DNA from 3 places in the Priestia aryabhattai genome. Region 2 is predicted to be linked to each of the others. Evidence: riboswitches for the same ligand, from Rfam matches in the RefSeq annotation. Region 2 holds a riboswitch; each other region holds the start of a gene.
What was found. A riboswitch is a leader RNA that binds a small molecule or an ion and turns the genes downstream of it on or off. The one in region 2 is predicted to bind cyclic di-AMP.
Positions count from the first base shown of each region.

Region 1 (6,345 bases), on a different contig from region 2:
TACTCATTGCGACCATTTTATGCGTGACATCTTTCATGTCCTGACTCCATGAATAACATAAAAAAATCGCCTCCTTGGAGGCGATTTTTTCTACCCTAGCATAATATCTTCGTTTGGATATCGTACAGCTTCTCGCTTCTGTTTTGATAATGAAAAAGCAAGCGTTAATGGCCCGACTTTTCCTAAACACATAATAAAGATGATGATCACGCGTCCAAAGTATGATAGTTCAGGAGTAGCTCCCATCGATAAACCTACTGTTCCAAACGCAGAAACCACTTCAAACATAATTTTTACAAACGGCAGGTTTTCCGAAATATTTAACAGGAAAATGGCCCCAAACACAAACATAATTGAAATCATCGTAATGGCTAGTGCCTTAAACACGTGAAGAGGAAGAAGGCGTCTCTTTAGCAGCACAATATCTTCCCTGCTTCGTAAAAATGCCCATATAGAAAAGACAATAACCACAAACGTCGTGAGTTTGATACCGCCTCCTGTTGACGCACTTCCTGCACCAATAAACATTAATAAAACCATTAAAAAGACCGTTGCATCATGCAGGTGAGCTAAATCAATTGTATTAAACCCAGCGGTTCTTGTCGTTACCGCTTGAAAATAAGAAGCCCATACTTTGTCTCCTAATGATAAATTTCCGAGCGTATGCGAATTGCCGTACTCTAAGAAGAAAATAAAAAGCATGGCAATCACGTTAATGGCGAACGTGCTGATAATCATAATTTTTGAATGCAGCGTTAGTTTTTTATACGATTTTTTCACCCACATATCAGCAAGGACGGTAAACCCTAACCCACCAATAATGAACAAAAAAGAAATCGTTATGTTAATAATGGGATCTCCTACATACTGAACTAAGTTATCAGACAACAGTCCGAACCCTGCGTTATTAAAAGCCGAAATCGAATGAAACAAGCTAAAGAACAGCCCCTTAGACCATCCGAACTCCGGAACCCAGCGTATCGCTAAAAAGATAAGTGCAACAAACTCAATTAAAAATGAAAAGATAAACAACCTTTTAACTAGCAGCACAACTCCACCGACGCTCGTCTGATTTAATGCCTGCTGAACAAGCATACGCTCTTTAAATCCAATTTTTTTACCTAGCATCATAAAAATCAACACGGCAAATGACATAATGCCAAGACCACCTATTTGAATTAACAGCATAATAATCGTTTGACCGATGACGGTAAAACGCGTGCCCGTATCGACGACGGCTAAGCCGGTTACTGTCATCGCGGAAGTAGACGTAAAAAGAGCATCTACCCACCGGATCGGCTCAGTAGTAGAAAAAGGCATCATCAATAGAAAAGCACCAATAATAATTCCTCCGCCAAAAATAGAAACAAGCAGCTGAGGAGGGGTGAGTTTAATAATTTGTTTTTTCATGATTTAAACTCCTTCTTCTTCAAAACGGTTCAAATCGCGATTATGTCCGATGACAATAAGCATATCTCCTTGTTCGATTCTTTCATGCGCGGTAGGCGAAATCACCATTTCCCCGTCTTTTCGCTGAAAACCGATAATATTGCAGCCGTACTTTGCGCGAATATTTAAATCAAACAGCGTTTTATTATGAAGTTTCTTAGAAGCGACAATTTCAACAATACTGTAGTCCTTTGACAGTTCAATGTAGTCAATGATTTTTTCTGACACCACATGATGAGCAATGCGCTTAGCAATATCGCGCTCGGGATGAATGACTTTGTCCGCTCCTATTTTCTCCAGCACTTTTTGATGATACATATTCACCGCTTTTACCCATACTTGCTTAACGCCCATATCTTTTAAAAGCATCGTTGCGAGCACGCTTGCTTCGATATCATCCCCAAACGAAATAAGAGCATGATCAACATTGCGAATACCTAGCCCTTTTAAGCTAGCTTCATCAATTGCGTTCGCTTGCACAACATATGTAGCTGAGTTGCTATATTTATTTACTACCTCCTGATTGCGGTCAATAGCGAGCACATCCACATCCAAATTAGCAAACTCTTCAACCAAACTGCCTCCAAAACGACCTAATCCCAATACAGCAAACTGTTTTTTCATAATGTATTTATTCCTTTCTTCAACTGCTCTGTGTTCTCTTAGCTTATACTTTTTCTAAAAAATTACATCTTTTTCTTAAAAAAAGCGCAAAAAAACACAGGAAGGCTCCTGTGCTTTTTCACACTCTTCCCCCTCAAAACGCTTGCGAAGTTAGCTGTCGGGTTCGGGTTTTAAGAGTAACCCTACCTTTTTAAGGATTCACCCCAGAGCACAATATGTGCGTAAATAATGGGTCCTCCGCTCCGTAATGGATTAAGCGATTTTTTATTCAAATGTCTATGATCTATTTTCTAGAATAATCAATTTGATTTATGATACGTTTCACTTCACGAAAGCTATCTTACTCCTGTGGATTTTGTCTGTCAAGGTATTTTTAAGGAAGACATCACTTGCGCTGCAAACTGCAAAAATCATATAAATCTAAACTGACAATCAGTTTGTGAAATTGATCAAACAAATTAATAACAGCCAAAAGCTCTAATAGCTGCGTATCACTGTAATATTTCTTTAATTGATTCATCTCAGCATCCGTCAAATCTCTCGGACGCACCCGATATACATCAATAAATCGAAACAGGAGTCGATCTTTTTCTTCAAGCTTTTCTTCTCTTAATACTTTTTGATTAAGCGTCTCATCACCTATATATGACATGCTCATACACGTCTCACAGCCGTTAACACCTGCTAGATAAAGCCTAATTTTTTCCTTTGTCTCTTTTTCTACTATATCGCTCTTCCAAAGCGTGTCGTAAAGCCTATCATACAATCTTTTTACATGTGGAATTAAATTCAGTGCTTTTTCAAAATTTGTTCCCTCTTCGTTTGTTAACAAAACTCTTGCCATTTTTTACTCACTCCTTTTTAATTATTATAGTAAGAAAAATGGAAATTTCAGATAACATATAAAACATTTTATCTGTTATTACTAATCAAATGAAACGTTAATAAGAAAGAAGGTTTTCAATTGAAAATTGATGAAATTGATTTATCGATTTTGCAGGCGCTGCAGCAAAACAGCCGTCTTTCCTTAAGAGAGCTAGGAAAACAAATTAACTTGTCTCCTCCTTCGGTAGCAGAGCGAGTAAGGCAGCTAGAGAGCTTTGGCGTTATAAAAGGGTATACAATCGATATTGATTATGAAAAGCTGCATTTGCCCGTGTCGTGTTTTATTGAAGTAACCATGAAAAACGGAGAGCACGAGCGTTTTAAACGATTTATTTCTCAGTACCCCTATGCTTTATTCTGTGAGCGCATCGCTGGGCAAGCCTGCTTTATTACAAAGCTTCAGCTTCCTCACCTGCACGTACTAGAACAATTTATTAACGAAATTACACCTTATGCCAAAACGATTTCACACATCGCCCTTTCTCACGTGGAGATGTCTCTTGAACTACTGAATCATTTAAAACATAAAAAGCACCTATCATAAACGATAGAAGCTTTTGTTCATCCATTAAATTGTACAGCGTGAAAACACACAAAAAATAACCCTCCAAAGCTGGAGGGTATAAATTTTCCGAATAATGAAAGTTTTACAACTTTATTTTATCAGGTGCTGACATTTCTGTCTACTTAAAAATGTAAAAGAGCTCTCTATTATATAGACAGCTCTTTTACTGCTTGTTTTTTGGAAACAATCAATCTATATAAAAGGGAACTACCTAAGGTGAAAAGTCACGTGAAGCCTTGGCAGTTCATCCTGGATATACCGGTTGATTCCATTCAAAACAAGTTCATTCATCATTTCTTCTTTGACCTCTGATTCCGTTTTTTTATCTTTTTGTTTCAAAATAAGAATATAATAGGCTTTACCCATTTTAATGGGTTCGCTACTCTCTCCGATGTGCTGTTTTTTCAAAATGTCTATAAATGAGGAGGATAGACTTGAAAGCTTTAGATTATCAGCATTCTCTATTTTGCTGATTGTGTGGAGATCAGCAAATTTTTTTTGACCGTCTTGGAGCGATGTTCCCTTCTGCAGTTCAGCCGCAACAGCATCGGCATCATGTAAAGTTGGAAGAGTTAGCTGCGTAAAAGATACGCGCGTTACATTGTTTTCAATACGTTTATAGTAAGCGCTTAGTTTATCAGACGTAATTTGTTTACGGAAGTATTCCTCTAATTTAAACTGATTCGTTAACTGGTTGGTTACATCACTAGAACGAATGTGTAATACTTCATAACCTTGCTTTCGTGTATCCTCGTCATATGAGCGTTTGATTTGCTTCCACATATCCTCGACTTGTTTTTGTACCCTATCGCTTGTCTCTAGATGTGCAATTAAGATTTTTTGCATCACAAGCCGCCGCAACAACTCTTTGCGGTAGCTTGTATCATTTAGCGGAGCATCGGGATTTAAGAACCCTTCAACGGCTAAAAAACGGTTGAATTCAGCTCCTGTCACCTTTCCTCCTTCATACGCTGCCACTTCTTTGGTAGAAGATAGCTGACTAATTTCTACAGAAGGAAACATCGTGTTTGAATGCTTCCCTCCGCATCCTGTCAAAAGTCCGAACGCTGTTAATACTGCTAGCTGCAGCTTTAACGGTGTTGAACTCATCCATTGTTATCCTGCTGCTCTGAAAGCTTCAGAGAAATGGTTTGTTTCTTTCCGTTTCGGTACACGTCTAATTTCACCGTGTCTCCTACTTTGCGTTTTGTGTATAAGTATTGACGTAAATCACTGGATGTTTTAACTTTATTTCCATCGATGGCAACAATCACGTCTTTTGATTGTAAACCTGCATCAGAAGCAGAAGAAAACGGTTCAACTGTCGTTACGACAACTCCTTCAGACGTATCGCTTGTTAGGCCTAGTTGATTTTGTTTTGTTTCGGCTGAAAGCTGACCTACATCTTGAAGACCTACGCCCATATATGGACGGGTTATTTTACCGTTTTTCATCAGCTGTTCAATCGTTGGCTGCACTTCATCACTTGGAAGAGCAAAGCCGATGCCTTCTACATTGTCTTCTGAAATTTTCATACTGTTAATACCTATTACTTCACCGGAAGAATTGATTAAGGCACCACCGCTGTTTCCCGGATTAATAGCCGCATCCGTTTGAATCACGTCTACGTTCCAATTGTCTGAAATAGGAACGGAGCGTTTCGCTGCGCTGACGATACCTTGTGTGACCGTACGCGAGAATTGTTCACCAAGAGGGTTTCCGATTGCAAGAACCGTTTCACCCGCTACTAAATCTGATGATTTCCCGAACTTCGCCACTTGTTCCACATTTTTATCGGACATTTCAAGCACGGCTAAATCCGTTAGCGCATCAGCTCCTACAATTTTAGCTTGTTCTTTTTGACCGTTTGAAAGTGACACTTCTACTTCGCTTGCGCCATCAATAACGTGGTTATTTGTCACAACGTATGCTTTTCCATTTTCTTTTTTAAAAATAACACCTGAACCCGTTCCTGCTTCTTGCGTTTGGGTATCTCCAGAAAATGGATTTGTTTGCTGCTGGATGTTATTCACGCCTACAACAGCCGCTGATACTTTATTTACAACTGAAACAAGATCTGACTGATTCACGGTGGTGCTTACTGTTCGAGGTGTTGTGCTCGTCGTTGTTGCGGTTTGAGTCTGCGTTGTTTGATTCGTTTGATTCGCTGTTTGCGTATCAGCTGAATCCATTAACCCTAGCTGCGGAGCGCCGTATAACACAATTCCTCCCCCTAGCACTGCTCCTGCGATGGAAGATGCGATCACTGGAAATAAGCGTCTTTTTGGTGGCTGTGATGACGATGAAGGCTGATACTGATCATAGCGCTGCTGGCGGTTTTCATATTCTTCTTTTCGTTCTTGCTCTCTTTCATAATCACGTGGATCCATGAAAAACACTCCTTTAAACGTAGCAAATTTTATGTTATCTATACTATAAAATAAAAGTTTGGGATAAGTATCAAAACAATGTGTGAAATTGTGAAAAATTTCTTTATAACAGCAAACACGTAGTATAATAGCGGGTACGTAGACCATTAAAGAAATGAGCATAGGCATTCATGGAGCAATATGCTTGATTTACCTTAATTTTCATATATTCAGAGGAAGGTGTCAAATTTGAGCTTTACACTATATCTAGTAGAGGATGAACAAAATTTAAATGAAGTTTTAACCCTTTACCTTCAAAAAGAAGGCTGGGACGTGCGCTCATTTTTTAACGGTACGGATGCCAAAGAAATGATTGCAACTCCTCCACACCTGTGGATTTTAGATATTATGCTGCCTGACATTGACGGGTATCAGCTCATTCGTGAAATCAAG
Region 1 covers NZ_JAMBOQ010000001.1:286,600-292,944, forward strand. Annotated here, with positions in the region: gene M3225_RS01500 (TrkH family potassium uptake protein) at 91-1,410, opposite strand; gene M3225_RS01505 (potassium channel family protein) at 1,414-2,073, opposite strand; cyclic di-AMP (ydaO/yuaA leader) riboswitch at 2,198-2,342, opposite strand; gene M3225_RS01510 (carboxymuconolactone decarboxylase family protein) at 2,459-2,917, opposite strand; gene M3225_RS01515 (Lrp/AsnC family transcriptional regulator) at 3,038-3,502, shown strand; gene M3225_RS01520 (hypothetical protein) at 3,731-4,633, opposite strand; gene M3225_RS01525 (S1C family serine protease) at 4,630-5,913, opposite strand; gene M3225_RS01530 (response regulator transcription factor) at 6,142-6,345, shown strand, end outside.
Region 1: linked by a shared signal. The riboswitch ahead of M3225_RS01505 (potassium channel family protein) and the one ahead of M3225_RS13325 (APC family permease) in region 2 are both predicted to bind cyclic di-AMP.

Region 2 (6,345 bases):
CTTTTCTTCTAATGCAAAAGCGGCTTTTGTATATACACTCATTTTTGAAGTCAAACTTATTTTCATCTCATACATCTACAATATAAAAAAGTCAGTAAAATAACTAGGAAATAATAAGGTAATAACGGGTACTATTAATGGCTTGTTTTGAATATGTAATGTAATCCGTGTAATCTATCCACTCGTATCTATCTAATTTCCTTTCTAACTTTTCATTAATTTCGTCTTCAATTTCGTGCATTAAAGTAACCGTTTCAAAAATAGTCATTCCAAAACGATTGGCTGCTTGGTGATGAGGAGACTGTTCTTTAAGAAGTGTTAAAAACTGTTCTTTCGTCTCAGCCTTTTGTGCTAAATGATCTTCGACTCCTTCAATAAATTGATATAGCATTCGTTTGTTAATCGAAAGAGAAGCAATAATATTTCTTGCGAAAACCTCCATCATCTTTTCATTCATCGTCGCTCCACCCTTCATCGTTACAACAAATCATCGTTTCATTTATTATAAACGCAATGATTACGATTTACAATATGGAATTCTTCCTATATCCTCTATCTTCAACTAACGAAAGAGAAAAAAGGAAAAAATTAATTAACAATTTTTTAAAATAGGGCTATGGGAAATTATCTTTTTTTATTATAATCTATCTGTACGATGTTGCTATGCAACTTCATGCCTAATTAACATAATACCAATAATTTTTAAATCTTGATTTTTATGGTTATATCTAAGCTAAATTAAATATAAACTGAAGGAGGGTAAACAACCCTTGGTATTTGCAATTATTTATGAATTTTTATCTTCTCTACTAATCAAACCGGAATCAGAAACTAAAAAACGCGTTAGTTAGACTAGCAATTCATATAGGAAAGATAAAGCCCATCAACTTATTAAGTAAATGGGCTTTTTGTTCACTTTACTTTTTAAATTTATAAGGCAATGTGGTTACAATGACATTTTTCCGGTAAAGAAGGTGTGCTCTTAGTAATAAGCTTGATTGGTTATGCAACGCGTTATGCCAGCTTTTTCTTGTGATAAATTGCGGAATTAAAACAGTGACAGCCATATGGCTATCATCAGCTCGCTCTTCTACACGATCAATAAAGCGTAAAAGAGGTCCAACTAAGCTTCGATATTGTGAGTAGAATGTAACTAAGCGTATATCAGGATATCGTTCGTTCCATATCTCTTCCATTCTCTTTTCACTTTCACGGTCAAATGCCACATGGACCGCAATAACTGTGTCTCCAATAATTTTCGCATAGTTAATTGAATTCTCGACAGCCCTTGTTAAGCCTGCAACCGGTATAATGACTACATTTCCTTCTAGTGCTAATGCTTCTTTGTCTCCTGGCTTGATGCGAAGTTGCTTTCCTACCTCTACGTAATGGTTCTTAATACGGTGAAACAGATAGACGATAAGAGGTAAGAAGATTAAAACAGCCCACACTTGTGAGAATTTTGTTGTAAAGAAAATAATCAGTACAGTGAAGCTAATAAAAGCCCCTATAAAATTAGTCACTAATTTCCCTTGCCAGCCAGCTGGTTTTTCTCTTAGCCATTTTACAATCATGCCTGTTTGAGATAGCGTAAATGGAATGAATACTCCAACGGCATATAAAGGAATTAACCGTTCTGTATTACCTTGAAATGCTATGATGAGCGCAATAGAGGCAATTCCAAGGGTCACAATCCCATTTGAATAGCCTAAACGATCACCACGTATCGTAAACATACGAGGAATATACTTATCTACAGCTAAATTAACAGCCAGTAAAGGAAAGGCTGAAAAGCCTGTATTAGCAGCTAATACTAAAATTAAAGCCGTTGTACCCTGAACAAAATAATAGAAACCATTTCGTCCAAACACTTGGGAAGCAAGCTGTGAAACAACCGTCTCCTCTGCTTTAGGTACAATTCCAAACCAATAAGCCAAGAACATTACACCTGAAAACAGAATAGCTAAAATAACGCCCATTGCAACAAGCGTACGAACCGCATTTCTTGCAGCTGGCTGTCTAAAGTTTGTTACAGCATTTGAAATAGCTTCTACGCCTGTAAGAGCTGAACACCCTGATGAAAAAGCTCGTAATAGTAAAAATAAGCTGATTCCTGGCACTGCAGTCCCGATGGCAGGATGAATGTCAGGAGAGATCTGACCAGTCGCTACTTTCCACATTCCTATCCCTATTAATAAAAGTAATGCAAGAACAAACAAATAAACAGGATACGCTAATGCTGACGCAGATTCCGTTACTCCTCTTAGATTCAAAACCATAATAAAAATAACCAATAAGCAAGCGATTATGACCCTATAGTCATGAAGAACAGGAAAAGCAGACGTTAACGCATCAGTTCCAGATGAAATACTTACAGATACGGTTAAAATATAGTCTACTAATAGAGATCCTCCAGCAATAAGCCCTGCATTCTCTCCAAGGTTATGTTTAGATACAACATAAGCGCCACCACCTTCTGGAAAGGCATAAATAATTTGTCGGTAAGAAAGGATAAGTGCTGTTAAAAGAATAAGTACACCAATACCAATTGGGATAGAGTACCAAAATGCTATCATCCCAATTGTGGCAAGCACAATAAGGACTTGTTCTGGGCCGTACGCCACGGATGAAAGTGCATCGGATGAAAGAATAGCTAAGGCCTTGATCTTATTTAACTTTTGTTCACCTAGCTCCTTTGATTTAAGTGGCCTCCCAATTAATAAACGTTTTATGGATGAATAACTCATCTAAACTCCTCCTGGAACCTTTGCCATTTACCTATATTGGTTTACTCTCATCATTCCCTATCTCAGAAAAAAAACACAAAAAAGAACACTAAGGTTCTGCTTAGTGTTCTTTCCAGGACAAATAAAAGCAAACCTTCTCTCCAAACGCTGATGAGGTTAGCTGTCGGATTCGGGCCTTTAGAGTAGCCCTACCTTCTTTTAGAAGGATTCACCCCAAGTGCAAGTGCACAAAAATGGGTCCCCCACTCCTTAGTGGATTAAGCGATAAAAGGTATGAAAATAGCAAGATCATATATGTATGTTAGGTACTATACGCCTGAGTTTTACATTTGTAAAGAGGGTATCAATTAAAATGAATATTTCCTATACTTTCTTTATAATATCTTTTTGTTACAGATTACGTAATTAAATTCCATGTCTCGATTTTCCCTCAATAGAAATAAATTTTTGCAATACAATTTTCACAAAGATTCCAATCAAAATATAAAATGGTACAGAATAAATGTGTTCCCATTTCAGTAATTTATATATTCCTAACCATTTAAAAATGCTTCCCCCACAAAGGAAGCAAAAAAAGCAAAGACTGTGATTGCTAATATATACTTATTCCACTTTAGAAGTCCAATGAACTTATTTTATTTCTTTGTAATCGATGTAGGGGTCGTTTTTATCTCTTATTGGCTTACAAAATTGGTAATGAAAATAAGTCAAGAGAGAAATGTAAGACCATTATGAGGGGTAGACAAAAGATTATTGGCTTAGAAGGGTGCTGGTATAAGATTAATGAAAAGATATATAGTATAAAAAACAATTAAAGGGCACAAACTACGAATGGTCGGCAACTTGCTTTGCTGACGGATCGTTTCTCCTTTCAAGTTTAAAGTTGTAAAAACACCCTCCTGTACGAGTGTTTTTGATTTTTATGGGGTATAGTTTCAAAGAGAAAATGCAATAATGAATATAAAAGGAGCTTGACTATATCCTTTTACTAACGACTCATTACCTTTGTGTATAGTATGTATTTCATAAAAAGCGCCCCCTTTTTGGGGTATTTTTTATTTACATCCCTCTAATAGGCATTGTTTATATATCAACAGTAAGCATATAGAAATACGAACTCCTTGTCTTGTAATGCGTATTTTATGCCTTAAAATATGATTATAAAGGTTTTAATAGCCCTTTTATTTCATATATTTAATGAGAAATATAGAATTTATGCTATAACGGTAACGGGAATGATACGTGAATGTTTTAATGTATTCAACGTAGCAAAGAGCCACTTGTTTTATACAAGTGGCTTCTTATATTAGCTATGTTTTAAATAAAACCTACTAATCATTTAACCCTTTTCCGTTGAGAATGTTCTCCATATATTTCTCAATCCTTGCTTCTCGAGTCTTAGATTGTTTAGCTGTAGAAAAATAAAGAATATATGCTCTTTGCCGTCCTGGAGTCAATGCTTCAAAAGATGTTTTCAGAGAAGGAATTTCATCAAATTTATGTTGAAGTTCTTCAGGGATCATCAATTCTTCCGGTTTTTTAACTTTCACTTTCAAACCGGCTTTTTCAACTTCAATGGCCTCATAAATATAAGCTTTCAAGATGGCTTCCTTTTCAACTATTTCCTGCACATTGGTAAACCGAATCTGACGCGCTCCTTGTACATTCTCTGTTTGTTGGATTAGAACGCCATGAGAATCCTGTAACAAAGCACCCTTAGGAAACAGAAGTGCACAATATTCTTTAAACCCATGTATTAAAACGATATTTTTTTCTCAAACGTGTAGCAAGGATTCATCCACTTAAATTCTTCAATCAACTCACAGTCAAGAACAATGTTTCTCAGCGTCTCATATTCTTCTTTCCACTTTTTAGCTTTACTTAAAAATTCATCAACTTTAGGATTTGTTCTACTATTTGCCATTAAGGAACACTCCTGTTCAATTTTTCAATCAGTCACCCTAACACCCGTACAGTCCATCATCAAATTATTTGACTGTGATAATATTCTCCAAATTTATGAAATGCCCTTCTTCAATCAACGTGAAATTAATTAATTCTATTTGATCGTCTGTTTAAAGAGGTTGAGGGACATCTACTTGCCTGTTTATAACTTTCTTTAACCCTATGTACTGTTCTGGCATGCTTGCGAAATCTCTCCTTGAATGGATTCACCACATGGATATATGTAATCTTAGAAATAGAAACCACTTGCGATATGCAAGTGGTTTTTATGTGTGAAATTTAAGGTAATTACATTTGTTATTGCTCAGCATTATAAAATTTCAGCTACAACAAATTAAACTTTATTCTACTGAAAACAAACCTTTTTCAAATAATGTTATTATCATATCAAAGGTTTAGAGATCTTTTGAAATTTTCGTGGTATTTTTACACTAGAACCTGAATCTTTATATCCTATCTAAGATAGGTGGTATTTCTTTGGGATCAACCATAACCTCTATAACTGAAGGGATATTTTTATATTCCAACGTTTGTCTAATAGCATCCTCTATTTCGCTTTTATTTCTACACCTATAAGCAATAGCTCCCAATGATTCTGCAAATTTCTTAATATTAGTTTTTTCTTTATACTTGGCTCCAACCGAGCGATTTAACCATTGTTTCATCCCTTTATCAACCATATCTAAACCGCCATTGTTAAATACAACAAATACTACTGCAACGCCTTCATTTACAGCTGATGCGATTTCGGTACCATGCATGAGTGTACATCCATCGCCAGTGAGGCATACAATAGGTTTCTGTGGTGAAGCTATTTTAGCACCTATTGCATAACCAATAGCATGTCCCATAGTACCAAACACATCATCAAAAAAGAAAGTGCCAGGCTCATAGATATCATAGTGCTTAATAGCAAAAAAAGTATGACTTCCATCATCCCCAAATAATATTGTTTCATCTGGTAAATATCTACGAAGCTCTTTAATTGCACTAGCTGCTGATATATAATGTGAACTTTCACTTAGCTCTTCAGTTTGATTTTTTTCATTCCCTTGTTCTTGAGCAAGTAAATTAATTGGTGCTAAGGGAGTTGATCTCATACCATTCACTTTCTTTTTGAGCTCTTCTAAGTTTCTTTTTGCATCTCCTTGGATAACTAGGGTTGGAACTGAAATTGATTTCCCTGAAAAGGTGGAGTCTATATCAAATTGAATAATTTTCTTAGGCTTATAACTCTCCTTGAATCCTGCTAAAGACATATCGCTTAACTTGCTTCCAATTACAATCATGAGATCTATATTAGATTGCAAATACTTCGTCGCTCTTTCTGTACCACCTAAGCCAAATGCACCTAAAGATAAAGAATGATTAGTAGAAAAAGTACCTTTTCCACCAGGAGTTGTAATCACCGGAATCCCCCATTTTTCAGCAAGCCATTTCACTTCCTCATAAGCTTTAGAAATCTGTACACCTTTTCCTAAAAATAATATTGGATTTTCAGCTTGATTTAATTGGTGTATTACTTTCTCCAATTGTGTTGATACGACAGGAACCTCTCTCGGTAATTCAAATTTGAAAGGATTAATTTCTTCTAATAAAACTTCAAAGGGAATAGAAAGATGCACCGGACCTT
Region 2 covers NZ_JAMBOQ010000003.1:19,577-25,921, reverse strand. Annotated here, with positions in the region: gene M3225_RS13330 (hypothetical protein) at 104-457, opposite strand; gene M3225_RS13325 (APC family permease) at 918-2,747, opposite strand; cyclic di-AMP (ydaO/yuaA leader) riboswitch at 2,879-3,021, opposite strand; partial or broken gene M3225_RS13320 (YdeI/OmpD-associated family protein) at 4,079-4,671, opposite strand; gene M3225_RS13315 (thiamine pyrophosphate-binding protein) at 5,159-6,345, opposite strand, start outside.

Region 3 (6,345 bases), on a different contig from region 2:
CAAGAAGAAAAAGTTGTGGCAGAAACATCAAAGCCAGAATTAACGGACGATGAATTGCGAAAAATGCTTCGTGCAGAACTTATGCAAGCAGGCCGTTTTAATCGAGCAACTTTAAATCAAGGAGATATGTCCAGGTTCTTTCATTAATAAAGTTATCAATATTTATACCGTTCGTATGTGAGTGGTATAGATTATAAATATTATATAGAGATTTAGGGGAGGATCACACGATGGCAAAGTACACAAAAGAAGATATTTTCCGCAAAGTTCAAGAAGAGAATGTAAAATATATTCGTCTTCAGTTCACTGACATTTTAGGAACAATCAAAAACGTTGAAATTCCAGTAAGCCAATTAGAAAAAGCGTTAGACAACAAAATGATGTTTGACGGTTCTTCTATTGAAGGGTTTGTACGTATTGAAGAATCAGATATGTACCTATTCCCGGACATTGACACATTTGTTATTTTCCCTTGGACATCTGAAAAAGGTAAAGTAGCACGTTTTATTTGTGACATCTACAATGCAGATAGAACTCCGTTTGATGGAGATCCACGTAATAACTTAAAACGTGTGTTAAAAGAGATGGAAGAGTTAGGGTTTACTGATTTCAATCTTGGACCTGAGCCAGAGTTCTTCTTATTCAAATTAGACGAAAAAGGCGAACCTACATTAGAACTAAATGATAAAGGTGGCTACTTCGACTTAGCGCCAACTGACCTTGGTGAAAACTGCCGTCGTGACATCGTATTAGAGCTTGAAGAAATGGGCTTTGAAATTGAAGCATCTCACCATGAGGTAGCTCCTGGACAACACGAGATCGACTTCAAATATGCTTCTGCATTAAGAGCTTGTGATGATATCCAAACGTTCAAACTTGTTGTAAAAACAATTGCACGTAAACATGGTTTACACGCTACATTTATGCCAAAACCACTATTTGGTGTGAATGGTTCAGGCATGCACTGTAACGTTTCATTATTTAAAAATGGTCAAAACGCATTTTATGATGAAAACGGTAATTTAGAGCTAAGTGATACGGCTCGCCAATTTATCGCAGGTATCATCAAGCACGCACATAGCTTTACAGCAGTAACAAACCCTACTGTCAACTCTTATAAGCGTCTAGTACCTGGATATGAGGCTCCTTGTTATGTTGCATGGTCTGCACGCAACCGTAGCCCATTAATCCGTATCCCAGCTTCTCGTGGCGTAGGAACTCGTGTTGAGGTACGTAGCGTAGACCCAGCTGCTAACCCATACTTAGCAATGGCTGTTCTGTTAAAAGCTGGTTTAGATGGAATCAAGAACAATCTTGAAGCTCCAAAACCTATCGATCGTAATATCTATGTAATGACAAAAGAAGAGCGTGTTGAAGAAGGTATCGTAGATTTACCTGCAACACTAGCTCAAGCTTTAGATAGCTTCCAATCAAACGAAGTTATGGTTGCTGCTTTAGGTGAACACTTAGCAGAGCATTTCGTTGAAGCGAAAGAAATCGAATGGGATATGTTCCGTACACAAGTTCATCCTTGGGAACGTGACCAATATATGAGCCAATATTAATTTTTAAAAGTCTGAGAGATCGTTTATACATTCTCTCAGACTTTTTTATTTTTCAAAATGAATGACATTCTGCATAAGTAAATTGAATATATAGCTTGTTTATAATAAAGCTGCCTGTCGTACAATTTACGGTGGGCTTTTTTATTGTTTCGTTACATACAAGAAAGAATTGGTTTACATAAATCAAAACGGATGAGCTTTTTGTCTCATTGAATCTATAAGTAAAAGTAGTGTATAACAGATAGTGAGATTGTTTATGTGTTCACTCTGCACTGTATTTCAGTATAACTTCAGAGAATTTTCAGCTAATCATAGTATCGTTAGAAAATACTGTTGGAGAGGGATGGAATAAAAATGAAAGAAGGAAATTTCTTTAAAGGTTTAGTGATAGGAATATTGATAAGCATTCCAATTTGGATTATTCTCATTGTCATAGGTGTACTGCTTTTTAAATAGACCCTACCGTTATCATAATAGAATAGACAAAACTTCCCTCTTAGTGTATACTTTAAATGAAAATGATAATTATTATCATTTAATCAACGAATCAACACTCTGCATATAGCTGTCACTCCTTGAGAGCTATCCCTATTCAATATTCTGTCTATAAAGCAGAATACCCGCTGCCTTTGAACAGCGGGCCTTTTTTTAGTAATTTTCTACTTAGTAGGCTAGTATACGTAGCACTTTTTGCCCTCACGCATATGTTAACAATAAGGAGGAACAAGTAATATGAAAAAAATCTATCTTGATGCAGGACATGGTGGGGCAGATACAGGAGCAGTTGGAGCGAACGGACTATATGAAAAAAACTTAGTTTTAAAAATTCAACAATATTTAATAAGCTATTTAAATAGCACTTACAGTGACTTTACGATTAAAACCACCCGTACCACAGATACTTTTTTATCTTTATCTCAGCGCGCTTCTCAAGCTAATTCGTGGGGAGCAGATGCATTTATGTCTATTCACGTAAATGCTGGTGGAGGAACAGGTTACGAAGATTATGTTTATCGAAGCGCTAGCAATGCTAGTAAAACGTTTCAATCAATTGTACACGGCCAAGTACAGCCAACGCTGCTGTCGTATAATCATCCGAATCGCGGACGAAAATCAGCCAATTATGCGGTGCTTCGCTTAACAAATATGCCTGCAGTACTCACTGAAATTGCATTTATTGATAACAGGACAGATGCAGCACTTCTTCAAAATGCAGCATTTTTAAAAAGCATGGGTGAATCGTATGCAAAAGGAATTGCCGTATATTTAAATTTACCTCGTCGTGCAGTTCCAACACCAACACCAATTCCAAACCCTTCACCTTCTGAACCGAGTACAAAAACGTATACGATCAAGCAAGGAGATACGCTGTACAGTATTGCACAGAAGTACGGAATAACAGTACAAGCGCTTCAAGAAGCGAATACAGGGCTTTCTGATCCTTTAACACTACAAGTTGGAAAAACGATTGTTATTCCTTCCGGAACTTCACCAACTCCATCACCAACACCACCTTCTGAACAATATCCACTTCCAAATGGAATTTTAAAACAAGGTGATTCTGGAGAAGCTGTGAAACAGCTTCAGAGAGCATTAAACGCGGTTAATTTTAAAGTAGGGTCAGTAGACGGAATATATGGAGTTCAAACGAAAGATGCAGTAAGACGTTTTCAGCTTGTGTATCTCCCTTATGATGTAGATGGCATTTATGGTCTTCAAACGAAAAACAAGCTAGCAACCGTTCTAAAAGCAAAAAGTTAAAGTGAGAAGGTCTTCTGTAAGCAGTCAGAAGGCCTTTTATTTTCCTGTTAAAAGCGCCTTAAGCACTATTTTATTGTTTACGTAAAATAATGCTTTACAAACCAATTGTACGGGAGTATATTATCTAAGAATAAAGGATAGTTATGAAAGAAACATGTTATCAATCATACCCTTTAACCAAAAATTATATTGGCCTGTGATCGCTTAATTCGTCAGAAGTGGGGGACCCAAATTTGTGCATTGTCACTTGGGGTGAATCCTTTTTAAAAGGTAGGGCTACTCTCATAGCCCGAATCCGACAGCTAACCCCATAAGCGTTTTGGAGAGGAGGTTTAAGCTGTGTAAAAACGCTGAGAACCCTTAGTGTTTTTTTTGTGCGCTTTTTTAACATAAAAAGGTATTTTTTAGGGACAATACCATTTATTATTGAACTTGTAACGGAGCTTAGCAACAAATAGCAATGTAGCTAAGCGATTATCGGAGGGAAATTACGTGAACTATTCAGTTCTCAAAAGATTATTGATTGGAAAGCCGCTTAAAACAAAAGAGTTAGGCGATCAAAAGCTTAGTAAGCTTAAAGCGCTGGCTATTTTATCATCAGATGCCTTATCTTCAGTAGCGTATGGAACAGAACAGATTTTAATTGTACTTGCAACAGTCGGAGTCCTTGCCTATTGGTATTCGATTCCAATTGCGCTTGGGGTATTGGTGCTGCTGACGGCTTTAATTCTTTCATATCGTCAAATTATTTATGCATATCCTCAAGGCGGAGGAGCTTATATTGTTTCTAAAACCAATTTAGGAGAAAATCCTGGGCTTATCGCTGGGGGATCACTGTTAGTAGATTATATTTTAACAGTTGCTGTGAGCGTCTCAGCAGGAACGGATGCTTTAACTTCGGCTTTTCCAGCGCTGCATCATTATAACGTAGTAATTGCGTGTTTGCTGGTGATTTTTATTACCGTCTTAAATTTACGAGGTGTAACAGAATCCGCTTCTGTATTAGCTTATCCGGTTTATTTATTTGTTATTGCTCTTATTTTGTTAATAGCGGTGGGCTTCTTTAAAATAGCGACAGGTCAAGTTTCACCTGAGCTTCATACATCCCTTGGTACAGTGGTGCCAGGTATTAGTTTATTTTTATTATTAAAAGCTTTTTCGTCAGGCTGTTCGGCATTGACAGGTGTAGAAGCTATTTCAAATGCGGTGCCTAACTTTAAAGAGCCAGGTGCAAAAAATGCTGTTCATACATTAATGCTGATGGGCGGTATTCTAGCCGTTTTATTTTCTGGAATCACGTTTTTAGCTTATTGGCTTGGAATTTCTCCAAAAGCAGATGAAACTGTTGTATCACAAATTGCATCGAGTGTGTTTGGAAGAAATGGATTTTATTATTTTATTCAAGGCACAACAGCTCTAATCCTAGTGCTAGCGGCAAATACGGGCTTTTCAGCTTTCCCTTTGCTGGCTGTAAACTTATCGTCTGATAAATACATGCCAAGAATGTTTCAAATTCGTGGCGATCGACTAGGCTATTCAAATGGAATTGTGACGCTTGGAATTGCTTCTATTGTCTTAATTGTAGCTTTTAAAGGAGCGACGGAACAATTAATTCCTCTTTATGCAGTTGGGGTGTTCATTCCATTTACGCTTTCTCAAACAGGCATGATTGTCAAATGGCTTAGAGAAAAGCCGGCCGGCTGGCAAGGAAAGCTAACCATCAACTTAATTGGTGCGCTCATTACATTAACTGTATTAATTATTTTGTTTACAACGAAGTTTTCACAAGTATGGTCCGTGCTAGTTTTCTTGCCGATTATTGTCTATATTTTTCATCGAATTCATACGCATTATGAATCGGTAGGAGAGCAGCTTCGTATTAAACAAGGAGAAAAGATTGGAAAGCTTGAAGGAAGTGTGGTCATTGTTCCTGTAGCAGGAATGACAAAGGTAGTAGAAAATTCATTAAATTATGCAAGAACGATTGGCGATACCGTTATTGCGGTGCATGTGGCTTTTGACCGAGAAAGCGAAAAGAGAATGGAAGAGAAGTGGGAGAAGTGGCAGCCTGATATTCGTATTGTTACGTTTCATTCTCAATACCGCAGCCTAGTGCGGCCGTTGTTTCGATTCATCGATATGGCTGAAGAAAAAGCCCGGGAAAATAATATGGCCATTACGGTCGTTATTCCACAATTCATTACAAAAAAAAGTTGGCAAAATATCCTTCACAATCAGTCCAGTCTGCTGTTAAAAGCACATTTGCTTTACCGTAAAAATGTAATTGTTACAACTGTACCGTACCGTTTTAGAAAATAATGAAACATGACTAAAAACCTCCAACTTGTATGTTGGAGGTTTTTAATTTTTAAATTCACATACACTAACCGTAATAGAATCTCATCAAAGGCGCAAACGGAGGGATTGCATGAGTGAATTGATTAAATTGTTGCGAAAAGGAAATAAATCGGCCATTATGGCCGCTGTAGTTAATACCATTATCTCCATTATTAAAGGAATTGCTTTCACTTTAACAGGGAATGTAGCAATGTTTGCTGAAACGATGCACAGCTTAGGAGATGCAGCTAATCAGTTTTTTGTCTTTATAGGTTCGGCATTAAGTAAAAAAGCCCCGTCCAAACGATTTCCAAACGGTTTCGGCCGATTGGTTAATCTCGTTCTATTAGGAGCGGTTCTTGTAGTAGGAATTATGGCGTTTGAAACGATTAAAGAAGGCTATCAGCATATCCTTCATCCGACCAAGTCTTCAGGCTTTATTTTAAATATTGCAGTACTTGGCATCTCGGTATTGCTTGAGATGTTTGTCCTATTTAAGGCAATGAAAGAAATTTTGCACGATGTCGGGATGAATACCGCCGAGGTCAATGTTTTTACACAAAGCTTTGTTCATTTAAAGAAAGCAAAGCCAGCAACCAAGCTTGTTTTTATGGAAGATCTTGTGGCTACTGGAGGAGGCGTGCTGGCATTAATTGCGGTTTTTATTTCACGGTTTACACCT
Region 3 covers NZ_JAMBOQ010000001.1:467,206-473,550, reverse strand. Annotated here, with positions in the region: gene M3225_RS02470 (MerR family transcriptional regulator) at 1-147, shown strand, start outside; gene glnA (type I glutamate--ammonia ligase) at 231-1,565, shown strand; gene M3225_RS02460 (N-acetylmuramoyl-L-alanine amidase) at 2,298-3,326, shown strand; cyclic di-AMP (ydaO/yuaA leader) riboswitch at 3,518-3,658, shown strand; gene M3225_RS02455 (APC family permease) at 3,819-5,645, shown strand; gene M3225_RS02450 (cation diffusion facilitator family transporter) at 5,755-6,345, shown strand, end outside.
Region 3: linked by a shared signal. The riboswitch ahead of M3225_RS02455 (APC family permease) and the one ahead of M3225_RS13325 (APC family permease) in region 2 are both predicted to bind cyclic di-AMP.